DNA from 4 places in the Streptomyces sp. NPDC050423 genome. Region 3 is predicted to be linked to each of the others. Evidence: riboswitches for the same ligand, from Rfam matches in the RefSeq annotation. Region 3 holds a riboswitch; each other region holds the start of a gene.
The links. A riboswitch is a leader RNA that binds a small molecule or an ion and turns the genes downstream of it on or off. The one in region 3 is predicted to bind cyclic di-AMP.
Positions count from the first base shown of each region.

Region 1: another riboswitch for cyclic di-AMP. It lies ahead of AB0I52_RS28785 (peptidoglycan DD-metalloendopeptidase family protein); the one in region 3 lies ahead of AB0I52_RS31605 (LysM peptidoglycan-binding domain-containing protein).
Region 2: another riboswitch for cyclic di-AMP. It lies ahead of AB0I52_RS23945 (M23 family metallopeptidase); the one in region 3 lies ahead of AB0I52_RS31605 (LysM peptidoglycan-binding domain-containing protein).
Region 4: another riboswitch for cyclic di-AMP. It lies ahead of AB0I52_RS07900 (NlpC/P60 family protein); the one in region 3 lies ahead of AB0I52_RS31605 (LysM peptidoglycan-binding domain-containing protein).

Region 1 covers NZ_JBFAJY010000048.1:49,537-53,545, forward strand. Annotated here, with positions in the region: gene AB0I52_RS28765 (aspartate aminotransferase family protein) at 1-138, shown strand, start outside; gene AB0I52_RS28770 (XRE family transcriptional regulator) at 206-814, shown strand; gene AB0I52_RS28775 (DUF6126 family protein) at 862-1,038, shown strand; gene AB0I52_RS28780 (tyrosine-protein phosphatase) at 1,067-1,879, opposite strand; cyclic di-AMP (ydaO/yuaA leader) riboswitch at 2,290-2,479, shown strand; gene AB0I52_RS28785 (peptidoglycan DD-metalloendopeptidase family protein) at 2,483-3,454, shown strand; gene AB0I52_RS28790 (SGNH/GDSL hydrolase family protein) at 3,638-4,009, shown strand, end outside.
Region 2 covers NZ_JBFAJY010000034.1:66,497-70,505, reverse strand. Annotated here, with positions in the region: gene AB0I52_RS23950 (aldo/keto reductase) at 1-672, opposite strand, end outside; gene AB0I52_RS23945 (M23 family metallopeptidase) at 815-1,966, opposite strand; cyclic di-AMP (ydaO/yuaA leader) riboswitch at 1,978-2,131, opposite strand; gene AB0I52_RS23940 (PP2C family protein-serine/threonine phosphatase) at 2,425-3,507, opposite strand; tRNA gene AB0I52_RS23935 (tRNA-Met) at 3,824-3,897, opposite strand.
Region 3 covers NZ_JBFAJY010000068.1:2,897-6,905, forward strand. Annotated here, with positions in the region: gene AB0I52_RS31600 (dihydrodipicolinate reductase) at 1-944, opposite strand, end outside; gene AB0I52_RS31605 (LysM peptidoglycan-binding domain-containing protein) at 1,231-2,139, opposite strand; cyclic di-AMP (ydaO/yuaA leader) riboswitch at 2,143-2,331, opposite strand; gene AB0I52_RS31610 (FABP family protein) at 2,783-3,331, opposite strand; gene AB0I52_RS31615 (GH25 family lysozyme) at 3,619-4,009, opposite strand, start outside.
Region 4 covers NZ_JBFAJY010000007.1:79,645-83,653, reverse strand. Annotated here, with positions in the region: gene pcrA (DNA helicase PcrA) at 1-2,241, opposite strand, end outside; cyclic di-AMP (ydaO/yuaA leader) riboswitch at 2,515-2,680, shown strand; gene AB0I52_RS07900 (NlpC/P60 family protein) at 2,679-3,842, shown strand; gene AB0I52_RS07895 (hypothetical protein) at 3,938-4,009, opposite strand, start outside.

The DNA.
Region 1 (4,009 bases), on a different contig from region 3:
CCGCCGCTCGTCATCGACGAGACGGACGTGGATCGGTTCGTGACCGCGTTCACGGCGGTCATGGACGACGCGCACAACGGCGGGCTGATGTGGGACTTCGGCCGGACCCTGGTGAAGCAGGCGGTCGCCAACCGCTGATCGGCAAAAGGTTTGCCTCGGAGGCAAGAAATTTGCCTCCGAGGAAAGTTCCTGGCCCAATGGAGACATGAATCCTCCAGAAGGAGGGGTGGCCGACGAGCTGCCCGGTGTCGCGCCACGCCTGCGCGATCTGCGCCGGGGCCGCGGGCTCACCCTGGAGACAGCCGCCGAGCGCGCCGGGCTCTCGCCCGCCCATCTGTCCCGGCTCGAAACGGGCCGGCGGCAGCCCTCGCTGCCGATGCTGCTCGGACTTGCCAGGATCTACGGTACGACGGTCTCCGAACTGCTGGGTGAGATCCCACCGGAACGTGACTCGATCATCCGGGCCCGGAAGTTCGAGGGGGCCGAGGCCGACGGCTGGATGTACCAGCAGGCCGGTGGTCCGGGCCGGGCGATGCAGGCGCTGCGCGTCCGGGTCCCGTACGGCGCGCAGGGCGACCTGGTGCGCGTCCACCCCGGTGAGGAGTGGCTGTACGTCCTGGCCGGGCACCTCAGGGTGACCCTCGGGGACACCGTGCACGACCTCGGCCCCGGCGACAGCGCGCACTTCGACTCGCTCACCCCGCACCGGATCGCGGCACCGGAGCGCGAGGGCGCCGAGCTGCTCTTCGTCCACACCCTGCTGCAGAGCCCCGCTGCCGAGCTGTGCCTCGGCAGCGGGATCCACCGTCGCTGAGACGCCGTCCCCGCCGCCGGCGCGTCCGGTCGCCAGAGAGGACTGTCATGTCCGATTCCGAGAACTACGACCCGCTCACCCCGGCCAGGCGCAAGGAGTCCGACTCGCAGGAGAGCCGGATGCCGCGCGGGCTCGTCATCAGGCTGTTCGCCTATCTGGTGGCCGGGCACGTCATCGCGGGTTTCCTCTACCTGCTGTTCGCCGTGGGGATGCACAACCAGTAGCCGGGAGCTCGGTGTGCCGGCCGGCCGGTCACGCGTCGTCGAGGAGCCGCTCGCGCAGTCGCTCCCGGGTCTCGGGGGTGATTTTCAGCCCCTCGGAGAGGTAGCGGTCGGTGCCGCCCCAGGTCTCGTCGATCGTGGCGAAGGCCGCGGCGAGATATTCGCTGTGGGCGCCGAAGAGCGGGCTGAGGAGCTCCATCACCTCGGGCGACATCCCGGCCGCCGAGGTGTCGCTGCGGCGCACCCGGTAGCGGCGGTGGGCGTCGTTGGACTTGAGGTAGTCGGCCTCGACGGCTTCGCGCCCGACGCCGACCGCGAGCAGCGAGACCGCGATCGAGAGCCCCGCCCGGTCCTTGCCGGCCGCGCAGTGCATCAGGGCGGGGACGCTGTCCTCGGCCAGGGCGTGCAGCACGCGGCTGTGCTCGGCGGTGCGCTCCAGGATGATCGTCCGGTAGGAGGCGACCATGCGGTCGGTCCCCTTGCCGCCGTCGAGGAGGCCGCGCAGCTCGTCCGTGTTGCCGTCGCGCACCATCCGCCAGAACTCGGCGCCGTCCGCCGGGTCGGTGAGGGGGATGTTCACATTGCGTACGCCGGGCAGCTCGACGTCCAGTCCGTCCAGCTTCAGGTCGGCGGCATTGCGGAAGTCGAAGACGGTGTGGAGGCCGAGACCGCCGAGGAACGCGGCGTCCTCGGCGGTGGCGCCCGCCAGGTGACCGCTGCGGTAGAGCCGTCCGTACCGCACCCGGCGGCCGTCCGCGGTGGGCAGTCCGCCCACGTCACGGAAATTACGGACCCCCGCCAGCTCGGGTTCCGTCGACGGGGTCTGCGGCAGCTGCTGCGTCACGGTCACTCCTGGAGGCTCTGCCGCCGACGCGTGTCGCCGACGGGTCCACTCCCGTGACGATACGACATCGGATACTCGGGCAATCGTCTCGGTGACGGCCCCGCGCGGACTCCTGGGTGGGGCCCCGTCTGCGGCTCCGGTGCGAACTACGGGCGTGACATGTCCGTATTGAGGCTTTGGTCGAACATGCCCTGCTTGTGCGGGAGATGATCGCCCCCTCGTGAGCGGGATCATATCCGTGACGGTGTGTGGCGACGCCGCGGCTGGGTATTCCATGCGCCGCGCGGAAAGCCAAGATCCGTAATCCACGGAGTGTGACCGGAATTCCGCTCCGATTTCCCGGAGTGGAATCCGGTGTGGAACCCATGGCTTGTTTCCGCCGTCCCCACTCGCTTACGTTCGCTCTCAATCCGGATGGAACGCCTAATCCTGCCGCCGTCCGGAATTCGCACCCACTCACCGTGTGGCAGGAGCGGGGGAACCAGGTAAGCCGCCGACCGGAGAGATCCGGCCGGCTCGGGGTGAAGTCGCGCCAGGCGCGACCGGGCATCTCCAGCCCGAACCCGACAGCTCACCTCGTAGGCGCCGGAGAGGAAATTCTTCATGCCCATATCGGGTAAGCACCGCCGTCCGAAGTCCAGCACCATCGCCCGCGCCGTCGTCGTCGCGAGCGCCGGCGGAGCCGTCATCGCGCTTCCGCTGCTCGGCGCCACCGGTGCCAACGCCGCGGAGCAGGCCGCTCCCGGCACCGCGAACTCGGCCGTCGCCACGCACGCCGCCCAGGCCAAGCCGGTCTCGGAGAAGCAGGACGGCACCGCGACGTACTCCGTGGTCTCCGGCGACTACCTGTCGAAGATCGCTGCCGAGCACAAGCTCAAGGGTGGCTGGGAGAAGCTGTACCAGGACAACCGCAAGGTCGTCGGCGACGACCCGAGCCTGATCTTCCCGGGCATGAAGCTGACGCTCGGCGGCAAGGCCTGGGGCCACGCCTCGACCACCGGCTCGCCCACCTCCGCGGGTGCCACCACCCCGTCGAAGGCTCCCTCCAAGGCTCCTTCCAAGGCTCCGGCCAAGACCGAGTCCAAGGCCCCCACGGCCTCCAACGCCGCGTCCTCCTCCGACGCCCAGGCGTCCAACGGGACCTCGGCCCCGGCCGAGCGGAGCACCGGCTCCGGTTACGTCCACCCGGTTCCCGGCAACCACACCACCGCCTACCGTGCCTCCGGCGCCAGCTGGTCCAGCGGCAGCCACACCGGCATCGACTTCCCCGTGTCCACCGGCACCAGCGTGAAGGCGATCACCTCGGGCACCGTCGTCACCGCCGGCTGGGGCGGCGCGTACGGCAACGAGGTCGTCATCAAGCACGCCGACGGCCACTACTCGCAGTACGGACACATGTCCTCGCTCTCCGTCTCGGCGGGCCAGACCGTGACCGCGGGCCAGCAGGTCGGCCTCTCCGGCGCCACCGGCAACGCGACCGGCCCGCACCTGCACTTCGAGATCCGCACGGGTCCGGCGTACGGCTCGGACGTCGACCCGATCGCCTACCTGGCGTCGAACGGGATCAACGTCTGATCCAGGCAGCACCGGTCCGGTAACCCGGACCTGAGCAATACACAGAGGGACGGTGCGCGGCGGCGCACCGTCCCTCTGCTTATTCCCCCTTTACCAAAACCTGACCGGGTGGTCTATCTCACCACCCGTCAACCCCGTATTACGGTCGCGTAGGTCACATTCGACGGTGCAGGATATGCCCTTGTGGCAAACGATTCGAGAAACATCCGACAGAGCGTCATCAACAGGCAGGGCGCCATCGAGTCGTACGCGGCGATTGGCGACAGCTTCACCGAGGGAGTCGGCGATCTCGGCCCCGACGGGACATTCGTCGGCTGGGCGGACAGGTTCGCGGTCATCCTCGCTGACCAGCTCCCGGACCCCGGAACGGCACCGGGCCTCGCAGGCGCCGCGCACGGGAACTTCAGGTACGCCAATCTCGCCGTACGAGGACGTCTCCTCGACCAGATAGTCGAGGAGCAGGTGCCCCGCGCCAGGGAACTCGCCCCCGACCTGGTGAGCTTCTGCGCGGGCGGCAACGACATCATCCGGCCGGGCACCGATCCCGACGACGTC
Region 2 (4,009 bases), on a different contig from region 3:
GGGGCGGTACTTGCCGGTGAGGAAGCCGGAGGCGAGGGCGGAGTACGGGACGGCGGCGAGCCCGGCGTCGGCAGCGGTGTCCTGGAGCTCGCCCTCGTAGGTGTCCCTGGAAACGAGGTTGTAGTGCGGCTGCAGGGCCACGTAACGGGCCAGCCCCTCGCGCTCGGAGAAGTCCAGCGAGGCGCGGAGCCGCTCCGGGGCGATGTTGGAGGCGGCGATCTCACGGACCTTGCCGTCCTTCACCAACTGGTCGAGGGCGGTGATGATCTCCTCGACCGGGACCGTCTCGTCGTCGAAGTGCGTGTAGTAGAGGTCGATGTGGTCGGTACCGAGCCGGCGCAGCGACTCCTCGACCGCGGCCTTGACGGTGGCGGGGGAGAGCCCCTTGTACGAGGGGTGGGAGCCGACCTTGGTGGCCAGGACGATGTCTGAACGGTTGCCCCGCGCCGCGAACCACTTGCCGATGAGGGTCTCCGACTCGCCGCCCTCGTTGCCGGGGGCCCAGGAGGAGTACGAGTCCGCGGTATCGATGAAGTTGCCGCCTGCCGCCGCGTACGCGTCGAGCACGGCGAAGGACTGCGCCTCGTCGGCGGTCCAGCCGAAGACGTTGCCGCCGAGGGAGAGCGGGAAGACCTGAAGGCTGGACGATCCGAGCTTGCGGAGAGAAGTCATGGATGGAACAACTCGTTCCACCGTCTCCGCTATTCCGTTGTTCCGTGCCGTGTGCAGCTACGGATACGGAGGCAGCGGCAGACCGGCAGCCCCGACGTCGGGGGGTGAGCGTCAGGACTGCCGGGGTTCGGCGGCGGCCTGCTCAGACCGTCAGGCCCCGGGCGCGCAGCCAGGTCATCGGGTCGATCCCGGTGCCGTCCGGGGTGTGGACCTCAAGGTGAAGGTGCGGGCCGGTCACATTGCCGGTCGCGCCGACGCGCCCGATGGTGTCCCCGGTGGTGACCTTCTGGCCGACGCCGACACCGATCGAGGACTGGTGGCAGAACCACAGCTCCGTACCGTCCTCGAGCTCCAGGACCGTGCGGTAGCCGTAAGCACCGGACCAGCCGGCCGACTTGACGGTGCCGCTGTGGATGGCCTTGATCGGGGTACCGGTCGGCGCCGCGAAGTCGAGGCCCGTGTGGTAGCCGGAGGACCACATCGAACCGGCCTCGCCGAAGGTCGAGGTGATCGTGTACGAGGAGGTGGGGATGGCGTAGCTGGCGGCGAGCTTGGCGAGCCGCGCGGCCTCCGCCTTCTTCTTCGCCTCTGCCTCCGCCTTCTTCTTCGCGGCGGCGACCTTGGCCTCCGCGGCGTCCTGCTGCGTCTTCGCCTCGGCGGCCGCCTTCTCCGCGGCGGCCTTCTCCTCGGCCTCCTTGGCCTCCGCGTCGGCGGAGTCCTGCTGCTGCTCGGCCTGCTGGAGGATGCGGGCGCGGAGCGCCTCGCCGGCGTCCGTCGTGCCCTGCTCGGCCTCGGTGGTGGTGATGCCGGCCGTCGTCAGCGGGGCGGAAGCGGTCTCGGTCCCGGCCTTCTCCGCCTCGGACCCACTGGAGAACAGTGCGCCGACGCCCGGCAGGGACCTGGCCTCGGGGAGCTTGTCCGAGATGGCGTCGGGAAGGGAGATGGAGACCGGCGGCTTGCTCTGCGCGGAGGCCATGCCGCCCGCGCCGACGGCCGCGATGACACCGACGCCGAGGACGGTGGAGCTACGGGCGAGACCGTTGCGCTGCTTGGCGACGCGGTGCTTGCCGCGTACGGGGCGGACGGACTCCTCGGTGGGGTTCCATTCCTCCCACGCCTTGCCGGACTCGGTCTCGTCGGCCAGGAAGCCGTTGCCGAACTCGCTGCCCCGATCGGTTCCGTAAGCGGTTCCGTGGTGGGTGCCGTAGACGGCACCGGGCCCGGTTCCGAAGTCATTTCCGTGTTCGGGTACGAACCGGGAGGGGGCTTCGGGGGCAGGCTTGTTGGACGCCACTGGGGCGCACTCCTTTCCTTCCTTCTCGCCTACCGGGTTAGCTGACGGGTTCGGAGCAGGAAGGTCTCCTACGGGTTCCTCCGTCTCTCGACGAGACAGAGATGCCCGATTCACCCCATGTAGGTGGTTCCCCGGTTCCCTTGCGGAATTCGGCGCTCGCGCACGGTGCCGCCTCTGACGGCGGCTGGGACAACCGCGCTGCGTTATCGAACGTTAATAGACACACGGGTCCGATTCCAAGCCGTTCCAACTGATCATTCACGTCATTGGCCTGGACTTAGGGGACACAACCGGGTGGAATCGGGCGAGTTGATCGCCCCTCAATCGTTATCCGTTTTCTGACGTTGCGTCAAATGTTATGCGGAGGGGTTCCTTACGGTTACGCACGGTGGCATCGGCCGCAGCCTCACCCGCACCTCTGCTCACCCTCTCCCCCGTCCACCCCTTCACCCTCACCCTCACCCGGTGCCATCCCCCAGACCCACTATCCTCACGGTCGTGCGCCGCTCCGGCTGACCCTCGATGGGGCGCGCGACCGCGAGGAGCGCCATGTCGTCGGTCGTCACCCCACCGGTGTGCAGCCGTACGTCATCGGTCAGCGCCGACAGCAGTTCCTCGGGACCCTGAAAGATCCGTCCGCGCAGCCGTTCCGCGGGGTCGTAGAAGGCCCCGGCGGCGTCACGGGCCTCGGAGAGGCCGTCCGTGTACAGGAGGAGCGTCGACCCGGCGGGCAGCTCCCACTCGTCGGAGCGGTCCGGCCACACACCCAGGTCCATCCCCAGGGGCAGTGCGGGCAACGTGGGCCGCAGTACGTCCAGCGCCCCGTCCAAGTGCAGCAGCAGGGGTTCGGGGTGGCCGCGATTGACGATCCGCATCCGGGTCTCATCCGGCGGGATCTCGGCGAGGACGGCGGTGATGAACCCCTCGACCGCGTCGAGGCCGCCGCTTCTGCTCGATTCCCGCGCCAGCGCACGCTCCAGCCGCTGAGCCACCCCCTCCAGTGACTGCTCCTGCTCGGCGGCCTCCCGGAACGCGCCGATGATCACCGCCACCGCCTCGACCGCGTCCAGGCCCTTGCCGCGCACGTCCCCGACCACCAGCCGCACCCCGTACGGGGTGTCCGTGACCGAGAACAGGTCGCCGCCGACGAACTCGTCCGCCTGCGCCGCCTCGTACCGCGCGGCCACGTACAGGCCGCCGATCCGGTCGGACGGCGTCGGCAGCACCGCGCGCATGGCGGTTTCCGCGATGACCCGCGCGGAGGCCAGCTGCTCGTTGCTGCGCCGTACGACGCCGTTGATGAAGACCGCGAGCACGGAGACGGTGAGGACCGTGAGGAGCTCGATGGACGGCACGACCTGGAACAGAGCGCCGTGGTAGAGCCGCAGCACCGCGACGGCCACCAGCGCGGCGGCTCCGACACGGATGGTGCCCGCCAGCGAGAAGAACGGCGCGGCGATCAGCGGGGCCGCGGCGAAGAGCGGGACAGCCGTGAAGGCGGCCGGGGTGAAGAAGTCGAACACCAACGCGCCGATGATCATCACCCCAGGCAGCGCCCGGACGAAACGGCGGTTCCGGATCTGGCCGGCACGCCTCCCTCGGCGCTGCTCCCGCTTCGCCACCTGTGCTCTCCTGCCCGGTGCGCTCAGGGCCGCGGACGGTACCGCGCACCACCTCCAGACTTTCCGGAGCGCGGTCGCGGGGCTACTCCTCGGCGGCCAATGGGAGTACGTGCGCGGCGCGGGTCGCACCGGCCGGCGGGCCGATGGCCCGATGGCCCGATGGCTCGGCGAACGCACACATGCACAAACGAATCAGGCCCGGCACGCTTTATGCGTACCGGGCCTGATTCTTCAGTAGCGGGGACAGGATTTGAACCTGCGACCTCTGGGTTATGAGCCCAGCGAGCTACCGAGCTGCTCCACCCCGCGTCGGTAAACACAACTCTACGGCATGTTCGACGCACTCATGACCACCCCGCGCACGTCCCCCGCCCCCCTGCTCCCTCTCCCCCGGCAGTCCTCCCGACGAACCGTGCCACGA
Region 3 (4,009 bases):
GCCGAGCGGTTCTCGCCCTCGTCGGTGGCCTCGACCGTGACCTCGATGCGCGGACGGCCCTCGATGATCACGCGGTGGGCACCGGCGCCGTCGGGCGGCGACGGCCAGTCCGGGGCGCAGGACGGGTGGATGCGGGTGATGTGCTCGATGACGATGCGGGGCTCACCCTCGACGATGCCCTGCACCTCGAAGCGGACCGCGCCCTGGGTGCCCGCCTCGAACTCGCCCATCGTCCGGGTGGTCACCGTCCTCTCCAGCGGCCGCCGGGCCATGGTCTCGCGGATGTCGTCGAGCTCCACGCCCAGGGCCCTGGCCATCAGCCGTATCTGTCCGCCCCACACCATCGTCGGAACGGAGGCCGCGAGCATCAGCGGCTCGTACTCCATGGGGTGGCCCATGCCGATCAGGTGGCGGACCGAGTCGGGCTGGTCGTAGGTGGAGTAGTCGAAGATCTCCTGGCAGCGGATCACGTCGACCGTGGTCCCGAGTCCGCTGATCAGCAGGGGCAGTACGTCGTTGCCCCAGCCGGGGTCGACACCGGAGACGAACAGCGAGCCGCCGCCGTCGGCGACGGCGGCCAGGACCGGTTCGCGCAGCTCCGGCGGGGCGCTCCGCTGGTCGTAGAGCGTGTACAGGGCGGGCGTGACGACCACCGCGCCCGTCCGGACGGCCCTGGTGATGTCGGCCAGCGCCTCGTCGGGGCGGATGTCCCCGGAGGCCGCATACACCACCGCGCCGGGAGCGGCGGCCAGCACCGCGTCGATGTCGTCGGTCGCCGCGACGCCCAGATCGCGGCCGGTCCCGGCGAGGTCGCCCGCGTCGCGGCCCACCTTGCCGGGATCATGAACAAGTACATGCGCCAGCTTCAGGGCCGGATGGGCCTCGACGGCGCGGATGGCCGCGCGGCCGACATTGCCGGTACCCCAGACCACCGTGGAAATCATGCGGCGGAGGGTAGCGCGCGGGATGAAAGGTTCATAGTGCCATCGCCCACCCGGTTGGGGAGGGCGGCCGGGGCAGGACCGCAGGCTCCGCCCCGGCCGCCCGGCCGCCGAGAGGTCCGCCGTCGAAGGTCAACCCTCCGGGGGCCGCACCGCACGGCCTGGCGCCCCATTTGCCCCCATATAAGGCGTAAAGGGGTGGGCGGCACGCGAAAAAGGGTGGGAAGGAGCCGCTCGGCCCCTTCCCACCCCTGCGCCCGGCTTCCCCCGGAGGCGGAGCCGAGGTGTGTCAGTAGGCCCCGAAGACGTTGTCGATCGAGCCGTACGTGGCCGCGGCGTAGTTGCACGCCGCGGTGATGTTGGCGACGGGGTCGAGGATGTCCATCGAGGTACCGGCCACGTGGTACGCGTCGAAGGTGGGCTGGATCACCTGGAGGAGACCCTTGGACGGGGTGCCGGCGGCGGCGTTCGAGTCCCAATTGTTGACGATCTGCGGGTTGCCCGAGGACTCACGGATGATGTTGCGGTGGATGCCGTCGTAGCTCCCGGGGATGCCGTTCTGGGCCATCACGGCCAGCGACTCCTTGATCCAGCCGTCGAGGTCGTCGGTGTACGCCGTCGCGGCCTGCGCCGGAGCGGTGGCGGCGGTCTCCTCCGCGATGGGCGTGACCGTCCGCTGGGAGCGGTCGGCGCGGCCGGTCCCCTCGGCCCGGTCGGACGACTGCGAGGCGTCGGCCGCGGGCTCGGACTGGACTGCGGGCCCGGACTCGGTCGCGGGCTTTGCCTTCGATTCGGCGGCGGGGGCCGCCTTGGGCGCGACGGCCTCGGACTTGGCGCCGATGGTCAGCTTGAGGCCCGGGTGAATCAGATCGGGGTTGTGGCCGACCACACTCCGGTTGTCCTTGTAGAGCTGCTCCCAGCCGCCGCTGAGCGAATGCCCACGGGCGATCTTGGAAAGCGAATCACCGGAGATCACGGAATAGACGGTGGACTCCGCCTTGCTGACGGCAATTCCCTTGACAGCAAGGGAAGTCGGGGCCGCCGCCTTTTCTGCGACGACAGCGTGTGCCGGTGCGGCAGAAGCCGATCCGGCCCCGATCAGGGGGAGCGCGAGAACGGCTCCGCCCGTGCTCACGGCGATGAAGCCGCGGGTCAGGGAGGTGGACTTGGAACGACGGTGCTTACCCATGATGGGCATGACTTATTTCCTCTCCGCCGCCTGCGAGGTGAGCTGTCGGGTTCGGACTGGAGATGTCCGGCCGCACGTGATGGCGACTTCACCCCTAGCCGCTCCGGATACCGGACCGGCGGCAAACCTGGGTCCCCCGCTCCTGCCGTACGTGAGTGGGTCGGGTTACCGGACGGCGGCAGGATTCGGCGTTCCATCCGGATTGACGGTGACCGTAAGCGAGAAACACCGAGCGAAACAAGCCCTGAATTCGAGATCTCAATTGATTCGCAAGATCAATTAAAGGAAATGCTCACCATCAGACCTTCCCGAGGAAGTCAACTTTCTTGGCACAACAGGGAACCGAAGCCCGACGCCCCGCGTTCGAGACCGGGAGAGTGACGCTGACCACTGAGACCGAAAAGGGTGATTTGCTCTATATTCAGCATCTTTGAGCAACAGAAAAGGGATTCTTGATGATAATTGATCTAGAATCCGATTAATCACTCAATCAGGACATCTTGACGGCCTTCACCAAGGCTCACTCCCGTGACGGGCAGGTCGGATCGATCCATCATTAATGATGGATCTAAATAGATGGAAACTAGTGATGCGCCCGAAGACGCTCACGGCCCGGTTGCGGGACGTCCTGACACGGGCCCGCGGATACGGCCTAACGTCCGCCCTCGCGTCGGAGCCGCGCCGAAAGGTGGTGCTGGAGCGGCTGGCCGACGGCCGCGAGGTCATGGACGAATTCAAGCGTGCCGTCGTCCGTCAAGGTGTAGCGGCGGCGGGTGGCACTGACCTCCTTGGCGGTGGGCGCGAGAGCGACCTGATGAGTGGCGAGGTCGGCCGCGCCGTCGGCCGCGCGGCCGGTCAGGATCTCGGCGATACCGGTGGGCTGGGTGATCAGCGCCTCCACGCGCCCGTCCGGCTGCATCCGCCACCAGCCGCTCTCCCGGGCCGACGGCCGCTGCGGGGCGCCTTCCGCGTCGATCAGCCAGGCGCGCGCCTCGTAGTGGAGGAAGGGCCGCCCGTCGTGACTGAAGGTCACCTCCTGCGCGTACCGGAACTCCTCGGCGAGCGTCGGATACTCACCGCGGCCCCGCCCGGTCCAGGTGCCCAGGAACCCGGTCAGCGGTGCGAGCAGCGCGTGCGGGGCAGGCACTTCGTCAGGCCGAAACGCGTCGGGATACGGGTGCTTCTGGAGGGGGTCGGACATCTTGCGCGCTCCTGAGTCGAGGGTGGTGATGGCAGTGGCCGTGGCCGTGATGGTGTCGGCTGGCAGCCTAGGGCCACGGAAGGCGAGTGGGCCGCTTCCACGCCTTCGCGCCATCACGACCTGACGACCTGACGCCAAGGCACTACTTCACTCAGTCGCGCCTTCGCGCGCAGTGCGGCGCCGTCACGGACCAGGTCCGCCAGGACGCGACGGGCCGACGCCGCGAACCGGGCCCCGAGGTCCGGATCGGACGCCGGGTCCATCGCGTCCTGGATGACTGGTGTGGGTCAGTTCCAGCGGTCCTGGTTGATGAAGTGGCTGAAGCCGCGCCAGGAGTTGGGGCCCATCTCGCCGTCGATGGGGCCGGTGTAGCCGTTCTGCGCGGCGAGTCGCTGGAGAGCGGCCCAGGTGTTCGTGCCGGGAACCCCGTCGATGGGTCCGGTGTAGCCCCAGTTCCGCAGGTTCCGCTGGAGCGCGGCATAGGTGTTGACTCCGGGGGCCCCGTCGATCGGGCCGGTGTAACCCGACTCGATCCGCAGCCAGTTCTGCGTCCGCTGCCACATCACCGGACCGGGAACACCATCCTGCTCCGTCGACGTCTTCGGCAGCCCACCACCGGACGGCGGCGGGTCGGTCGGCTCGGTGAGGTCGAACGCCCAGGAGCGGGCGCGGCTGAGG
Region 4 (4,009 bases), on a different contig from region 3:
CGAGGGCCCGGAGCGCGAACGGGACGTGGACAGCGACGAGGTGATGCCCGACGTCGGCCCCGCCGGAGCCCCCATCGGGCCCTTCCGCTTCCACTCCAGGTGCTGCTCCGGGATCTCCTCCAGGAACCGCGACGGCGGGTTGTACGAGGGCTGGCCCCAGGCGCTGCGCATCGCCGCCCGGGTCAGATAGAGCCGCTCGCGGGCGCGGGTGATGCCGACGTAGGCGAGCCGGCGCTCCTCCTCCAGCTCCTTGACCTGGCCCAGCGCCCGCATGTGCGGGAAGACGCCGTCCTCCATGCCGGTCAGGAAGACCACCGGGAATTCGAGGCCCTTCGCCGTGTGCAGGGTCATCAGCGTGACGACTCCGGAGCCGTCGGTGTCCTCGTCGGGGATCTGGTCGGAGTCCGCGACGAGCGCGACCCGCTCCAGGAACTCGGAGAGGGTGCCCGCGCCCTCCTCCTCGCCGCGGTCCTGCTCGAATTCGAGCGCGACGGCGGCGAGCTCCTGGAGGTTCTCGATCCGGGTCTCGTCCTGCGGGTCGGTGGAGGCCTGGAGTTCGGCGAGGTAACCGGTCCGCTCCATGACCGCCTCCAGCACCACCGCGGGGCCCGCGCCCGACTCGACGATCGTGCGCAGCTCCTCCATCAGCGTGTTGAACCGCTTGACGGCGTTGGCGGAGCGCGCGGCCATGCCGTACGCCTCGTCGACGCGGCGCAGCGCCTGCGGGAAGGTGATCTTCTCGCGCAGCGACAGGGCGTCGATCATCGCCTCGGCCCGGTCACCGATGCCGCGCTTGGGCACGTTGAGGATGCGGCGCAGCGGGACCGTGTCCTCGGGGTTGGAGAGGACCCGGAGGTAGGCCAGGACGTCCCGGACCTCCTTGCGCTCGTAGAAGCGCACACCGCCGACGACCTTGTAGGGCAGGCCGACCCGGATGAAGATCTCCTCGAAGACACGGGACTGCGCGTTCGTCCGGTAGAAGATCGCGACGTCGCCGGCCTTGGCGTCGCCCGCGTCGGTCAGCCGGTCGATCTCGTCGGCGACGAACTGCGCCTCGTCGTGCTCGGTGTCCGCGACGTAGCCGGTGATCCGGGCGCCTGATCCGGCGTTGGTCCAGAGGTTCTTCGGGCGGCGGCTCTCGTTGCGCTCGATGACGGCGTTGGCGGCGGACAGGATCGTCTGGGTGGAACGGTAGTTCTGTTCCAGCAGGATCGTGGTCGCGTCCGGGTAGTCCTCCTCGAACTGGAGGATGTTGCGGATCGTGGCGCCCCGGAAGGCGTAGATCGACTGGTCCGCGTCACCGACGACGCACAGCTCGCCGGGGGCGTCGGCGGCACCGGCCGGGCCGACCAGTTCCCGTACGAGCGTGTACTGGGCGTGGTTGGTGTCCTGGTACTCGTCGACCAGGACGTGCCGGAAGCGGCGGCGGTAGTGCTCGGCGACGTCGGGGAAGGCCTGGAGCAGGTGCACCGTCGTCATGATGATGTCGTCGAAGTCCAGCGCGTTGGCCTCGCGCAGCCGGGACTGGTACATCGCGTAGGCCTGGGCGAGCGTCTTCTCGAAACCGTCCGCGGCCTGGCCGGCGAAGGTCTCCTCGTCGATCAGCTCGTTCTTCAGGTTCGACACCTTCGCCGTGAACGACTTCGGCGGGAAGCGCTTCGGGTCGAGGTCGAGATCGCGGCAGACCAGGGCCATCAGCCGCTTGGAGTCCGCGGCGTCGTAGATCGAGAACGAGGACGTGAAGCCGAGCCTCTTCGACTCGCGGCGCAGGATCCGGACGCACGCGCTGTGGAAGGTCATGACCCACATGGCGTTGGCGCGGGGGCCGACGAGCTGCTCGACGCGCTCCTTCATCTCGCCGGCGGCCTTGTTGGTGAAGGTGATCGCCAGGATCTGGCCGGGGTGCACGCCCCGCTCGGCGAGCAGGTGGGCGATGCGGTGGGTCAGTACCCGGGTCTTGCCCGAACCGGCCCCGGCGACGATGAGCAGCGGGGACCCCGCGTGCACGACGGCGGCGCGCTGCTCGGTGTTCAGCCCGTCGAGCAGCGCGGCGGCGTCGATCACCGGGCGGTGGGCCCCGTCGCGGTAGTACGCGTCGCGGGGCGGCGGGGGCCCGTCGAACACGCCCCCGAAGAGGTCCTCCGGCACCGCTTCGGGTGCGGAGTCCTCGGGGGGCGGCGGGGGCCCTTCCTCCGCGTGCTGGAGGCCGGCCAGGAAACTGTCGTCAAAGAGGCTGCTCATCGCTGTCCGAGTCTAGGGCCTGTCCGGCGGATCAAGGCCGGGGCCGCATGGCGAACCGCACACCTCCGCGCACCGCCGCGCGGGCACCCAGAGCGATGCCGGACCCACACTGCGTGGACGGATCCCGCGCCTGACCTGCCCGCACCGCGTCCACTTCACCAAGGTCACGAAAATGTATCGGGCATATCGAACATCAACCTTCACAGCGGCACCATGAGTTGGCTAGCGTGCACGTTCGGGCGGCCCGTACCCCCAGAGGCGAACCACGCCGAGCGGGCGTCCACGCCGAATCCTGGGCTGCCCGTACGGAGTCCGGAACCGGGGACCCACACGCAGCACCGGGGTGAATCGGTCCGAATCCCCCACCTGGACCGTAGGGCAGCCTTCCGTTCCGCCCGAACCCGACAGCTAACCCGGTAGGCGGTCCACGGAAGGAGATGCCGGCCTTGGCGTCGCATCGCAAACCGCGCCCCCGGGTGCGCAGCACCACCCCGGCCATCGGGTTCACGACGGCCGCACTCGCCTCGGTGACCCTGCTGTCCACGCAGAGCGCGCTGGCGGCCCCGGCCCCGAAGCCCAGCATCGAGGACGTCCAGAAGAAGGTCGACGACCTCTACCGGCAGGCGGGCACCGCGACCCAGCACTACGACCAGGCGAAAGAGGCGTCCGCCAAGCAGCGCACCAAGGTGGACACGCTGCTGGACGACATCGCCGAGCGCGCCGACAAGCTGAACGACGCCCGCCGGACGCTCGGGAACTACGCCGCAGCCCAGTACCGCGACGGTGCGCTCGCGCCGACCGCCACCTTCTTCCTGGCGAACGACCCGCAGTCGTTCTTCGACCAGACCCACCTCATGAACCGGATGGCCGCGAACCAGCAGCAGGCCGTCACGGACTTCCGTACGAAGCAGGCCGAGGCGTCGAAGAAGCGCGCCGAGGCGGTGACGGGCCTGGAGACGCTCACCGCGTCCCAGACCAGGCTGCGCACCAGCAAGCGGAACGTCCAGGACAAGCTGACCGAGGCCCGCACGCTGCTGTCGAAGCTCACCGCCGAGGAGAAGGCTCGCCTCGCCGAGCTGGAGCAGAAGAAGAAGGACGAGGCCGAGCGCAAGGCGGCGGAGCTGGCGAAGAAGCAGGCCGCCGCGGAGGCGGAGGCCGACCGCAAGGCCAAGGAGGCCGGGAGCGGGACCGGCACGGGCACCGGGAGCGGCACGGGCACCGGGACGGGTTCCGGCTCGGACAGCAGCGCCACGACGAAGGCCGAGAAGGTCCTCGCGTTCGCCAGGGCCCAGATCGGCAAGCCGTACGTCTGGGGGGCGACCGGCCCGTCCTCGTACGACTGCTCGGGGCTCACCCAGGCGGCCTGGAAGGCGGCGGGCGTCAGTATTCCGCGGACCACCTGGGACCAGGTGAACGTCGGCACCCGGATCGCGACGGCGGATCTGCGGCCCGGGGACCTGGTCTTCTTCTACGACGACATCAGCCACGTCGGCATCTACAAGGGCGACGGCATGATGATCCACGCGCCGAAGCCGGGGGCGAACGTGCGCGAGGAATCGATCTACTACATGCCGATCTACGGGAGCGTGCGGCCCGGTTAGGGGCGTTGCGGTACGGCGGGTGGCCCCGCGGGAAGCGGCCACCCGCCGGCTGCTGCCCGGTCAGGTCGGGTCGCGTCGCGTCAGGTCAGGTCGCGTCAGGTCCAGAGCGTGGCGATGAAGATGTTGACGACCGTCAGTCCGCCCACCGCCGCGAAGAGACCCTTCTC